2 regions of the Actinocorallia herbida genome follow, and region 2 is predicted to be linked to the other one. Evidence: riboswitches for the same ligand, from Rfam matches in the RefSeq annotation. Region 2 holds a riboswitch; the other holds the start of a gene.
The links. A riboswitch is a leader RNA that binds a small molecule or an ion and turns the genes downstream of it on or off. The one in region 2 is predicted to bind cobalamin.
Positions count from the first base shown of each region.

Region 1 (2,194 bases), 780 kb from region 2:
CGTTGCCGGTCTGCGCGAGTGTCCGCATCATCCGGCCGTACAGCGCGCGCGCCGACACCCGCCTGACGTACTTGCCGGCCTCCTCCGCCGCCCGGTAGGCGGCGTCGAACTCCGCACCCCACAGGTCGACGAGCTCGGGCACCTCCTTCGGGTCGAACAGCGACCAGTCGGCGTCGGCGTCCACCCGCCGCATGAACTCGTCGGGGATCCAGTGCGCGAGGTTGAGGTTGTGGGTGCGCCGGGCGTCCTCGCCGGTGTTGTCGCGCAGCTCGAGGAACTCCTCGACGTCGGCGTGCCACGGCTCCAGGTAGACGCACGCCGCGCCCTTGCGCCGCCCGCCCTGGTTGACCGCCGCGACCGACGCGTCGAGGGTCCGCAGCCACGGCACGATCCCGTTGGAGTGCCCGTTCGTGCCCCGGATCAGGGAACCGCGCGAGCGGATCCGCGACCAGGCGATCCCGATGCCGCCCGCGTACTTCGACAGCCGCGCGACCTGCCCGTACCTGGCGTAGATCGACTCCAGCTCATCGCGCGGCGAGTCCAGCAGGAAGCACGACGACAGCTGGGGCCGCGCCGCCCCCGAGTTGAACAGCGTCGGCGACGACGGCAGGTACTCCAGCCGCGACATCAGCCCGTACAGCCGCCCGGCCTCGGCGACCGTGTCGGCGAGCCCGCACGCCACCCGCAGGAAGAAGTACTGCGGCCGCTCCATCACCTTGCGGGTGACGGGGTGGCGCAGCAGGTACCTGTCGTAGACCGTGCGCATCCCGAAGTACTCCAGGCGCGCGTCGCCCGCGTCGTCGACGAGCGCGTCGAGCTCCCCGGCGTGCGCGCCGACGAACGCCGCGGTCCGCTCGTTCAGCAGCCCCTGCCCGTAGGCCAGCGCGACCGCCGCCGAGAACGACACGGCGCCCTCCGCCACCGCCTCGTCTTCGATCAGCTCCGCCAGCAGCCCCGCCGCCACCCGCGACTGGTCCGGATCCGTCGCTACCCGCGCGGCGGCCTCCCGGATGGCCTGCTCGCGGTCGTGCGCCGCCACCGTCACCGTCATCTGCTCTCCCTCGTAGCACTGCCCGAAGGCGCACGAGGACGGCGCACGGCGATCTCCGCGCACGCGTCCGCCGCCCTCCCTCGAGGCTTATGGACGAAACAAGCGCAGGCAGGTCTTCGGACTCAGGGGCGCACACCTCTCGCCTACCGGCCGTCGCTTCCCAGGCCCTCCCGGACCCAGTGCACTGTGACGGCTTCCGTTCCCCTTCACCGCTGCGGGGCAGTCCCGGATTCCCACCGGGTTCCCTCTTTCCCCACCCCCAAGGGGCGGACCAACGCAAGAGAACTCTACATCTAGTACCCCCACCCCCCAACAACCTCAACATCTAGAGTCCCCATCCCGCCCACCTCCAAGCACCCCAGCCCCACCTCCGCACCTGACAACCCTTCGATCCCGCCCCGGTCGCAAGCCACCGGGCTCAGCCCAGCACCCGGTCGGAGGGGCGGGCGGGTCTTTCGGTGTGGGGCGGACCGGGTGGGCGAAGTGGGGTGGGGAGGCCGGTCATTCGGGTGGGTGGAGGTGGGTGGCGCGGGAGGAGAGGTGGCGGTGTTCGGTGTGGCTTCGGGTGCGGTGGGCGGCTTGGAGGTAGGCGGCCGCGGCGGCGGGGGCGTCGCCCAGCAGTTCCAGGAGGTGGGCGCGAGTGGCGTGGTAGCGGTGGTGGTCGGCCAGGCGCCGGTCTTCGGCGAGGGCGGCCAGGGTCTCCAGGGCGACGGAGGGGCCGCGCACCATGGCGAGGGCGACGGTGCGGTTGAGGGAGACGACGGGGCTCGGGTCGAACCTGAGCAGGAGGTCGTAGAGGCCCAGGATCTGCGGCCAGTCGGTCTCCGCGACCGAAGGGGACTCGCAGTGCACCGCGGCGATCGCGGCCTGGAGCTGGTACGGGCCGAGGGGGCCGCCGCTCAGCGCCTCGCCGACCAGGGCGAGGCCGTCGGCGATGAGGCGGGAATCCCACAGCGCGCGGTCCTGTTCGCCCAGCGGGACCAGGTCGCCGTCGGCCGTGGTGCGCGCCGGACGGCGGGCGTCGGTCAGCAGCATGAGCGCCAGCAGCCCGGTGGTCTCGGGATCACCGGGCCGGGCGGCGTGCAGCAGCCTGGTAAGCCGGATCGCCTCGTCCGCGAGCGGCGGGGCGGTGAGCTCGCTGCC
Region 1 is NZ_RJKE01000001.1:9,345,075-9,347,268, forward strand. Features, by position in the region: gene EDD29_RS42650 (ribonucleoside-diphosphate reductase subunit alpha) at 1-1,051, opposite strand, end outside; cobalamin riboswitch at 1,142-1,342, opposite strand; gene EDD29_RS42655 (RNA polymerase sigma factor) at 1,553-2,194, opposite strand, start outside.
Region 1: another riboswitch for cobalamin. It lies ahead of EDD29_RS42650 (ribonucleoside-diphosphate reductase subunit alpha); the one in region 2 lies ahead of EDD29_RS38845 (ABC transporter substrate-binding protein).

Region 2 (2,194 bases):
GTTGCGCTGGATGAGGGTCAGGGTGTGCAGCACCGAGTCGTGGATGTGCGCCGCCACCTCGGCCCGCTCCTGCGACCTGACGCGTTCGGCGCGCTCCGCGTCGAGTTCCTGCCAGAGCTTCACCAGCCAGGGGGTGATCACGACGGTCACCCCGGTGAGGATGATCGCGGTGGCCAGCAGCACCTGCGGGATGTCCTGCGGGGACACCCGCTGCGCGAAGAACCCGCCGATCCCCGCCGTCACCAGCAGCGCGCCGAGGAGGCTGCGCCACCACATGCCCTGCGGCAGCGAGACGAAGCGCTCGCGCTGGTCGCGCCCCGCCTGCTGCCAGAGGATCACCGCGCCGATCCCGACGACCAGGACCGGCCACAGGGCGATCTGGGCCAGCCCCGACACCCCCGTCAGCAGCGAAAGGCCGCCGCCGAGGAGCGCGTAGGCGAGCAGCTGCGCCGGATCGCGCCTGCGCCGCTCCTCGTCGCGCGCGGGGGTGAGAATCCAGAACGCGGCATAGGCCGCGATCCCGTACACCCCCGCCGCGCCCAGCACCACGAACGCCAGCCGCACGACAACGGGCTCCAGCCCGAACTGCCCGGCCAGCCCCGCGCACACGCCGGCGAGCAACCTGCCGTCCCGGCGGCGCTCCAGCCGGACGATGCCCTCTGACCCCATCCCCCGATTCCACACCCTCCACGGCCCGCGCGCATCGGGGAACCACCCCCATTCCCTCTCAGGGTCGCGTCAGGGTGGCCCGGAGCCTCCTGATAGCTTCGCCGGGCCAGTCGCGCCCGTTCTGCACGGGCCAGGGAATCCGGTGCGAATCCGGAGCTGACGCGCAGCGGTGAGGGTGACGGGCACGGCATCAGGCCACTGGGGAGCGATCCCCGGGAAGGCGCCGTGTCCGGCGGAACCCGAGTCCGAAGACCTGCTGGCGGCCTCCTCCGGGAGGCGTCCCCCGTACGGACGGGCTCCGCGCTTGAGCCCTCGACGCCAGAAGGATCACCGTGCCCTTCGCACGCCCCACCGCCTGCCTCGCCCTGCTCGCCGTCCTCGCCGCGGGCTGCGCCGTCGATTCCGGAAAGGCGGAGACCACCGCGTCCGGGCCGTCCGGCTACCCGCTCACCCTGGACAACTGCGGGGCGAAGACGACCGTCGAGGCCGCGCCGCGGCAGGCCGTCTCGCTCAACCAGGGCGTCACCGAGATCCTGCTGTCCCTCGGCCTCGCCGACCGGCTCGCCGGGACGGCGACCTGGACCGACCCACTGCCGGAAAGCCTCACCGGGGCCGACGCAGGCGTGCCGCGCCTCGCCGAGAACGCCCCGTCGTTCGAACGCGTCCTGGCCGCCGAGCCCGACTTCGTCGCCGCGTCCTTCGCCTCCACGCTCGGCACGGGCGGCGTCGCGGAACGGGACAGGTTCGAGCAGCTGGGCGTGCCGACCTACCTGTCGCCGTCGGACTGCGTCGGCAAGGACAACGGCGGCACCGGAGACGGGTCCCGCACCACCCCGCTGACCATGGACGCGATCTACGGCGAGATCCGCGACCTCGCCCGGATCTTCGGCGTCCCCGAGCGCGGCGAGGACCTCGTCGCCTCGCTCCGGGGCCGCCTCGAGGCCGCCGCGGACAGTGCCACCGGCGCGGACGTGTCGGTCATGTACTGGTTCGCCAACGCCGAGGCACCGTATCTCGCGGGCTGCTGCGGCGCGCCCGGCGTCATCACGAACGAGCTCGGGCTGCGGAACGTGTTCGACGACACCACCGACGAGTGGCCGCAGATCAACTGGGAGACCGTCGCGGAACGCGACCCGGACGTCCTGGTCATCGGCGACCTCACCCGGAGATCACAGACCGCCGAGACCGCGGCCAAGAAGATCGGGTTCCTTGAGGGCCACCCCGTCACGCGGGAGATGACGGCGGTCAAGAACCAGCGGTACGTGCTGCTCAGCGGGCAGGCGATGAACCCGACGATCCGGACGGTCGAAGGCGTCGAGCTCGTCGCCGAGGCGCTGCGCCGCTTCGGGCTCGCCGGGTGAGAGCCGCGCCGCGCGGACCCCTGCTGTGGACGGCGGGGGCCGTCGCCCTCGCCGTCTCGGTGGCGATCGCGATCACCATCGGCCCCGCCGACCTCACGGTGCCCGAGGTCGGGCGGGTCGTCGCGGCCCATCTCGGCTTCGGCGCGGCCGACCTCACGCCGATC
Region 2 is NZ_RJKE01000001.1:8,565,766-8,567,959, forward strand. Features, by position in the region: gene EDD29_RS38840 (ATP-binding protein) at 1-669, opposite strand, end outside; cobalamin riboswitch at 760-944, shown strand; gene EDD29_RS38845 (ABC transporter substrate-binding protein) at 1,002-2,030, shown strand; gene EDD29_RS38850 (FecCD family ABC transporter permease) at 2,027-2,194, shown strand, end outside.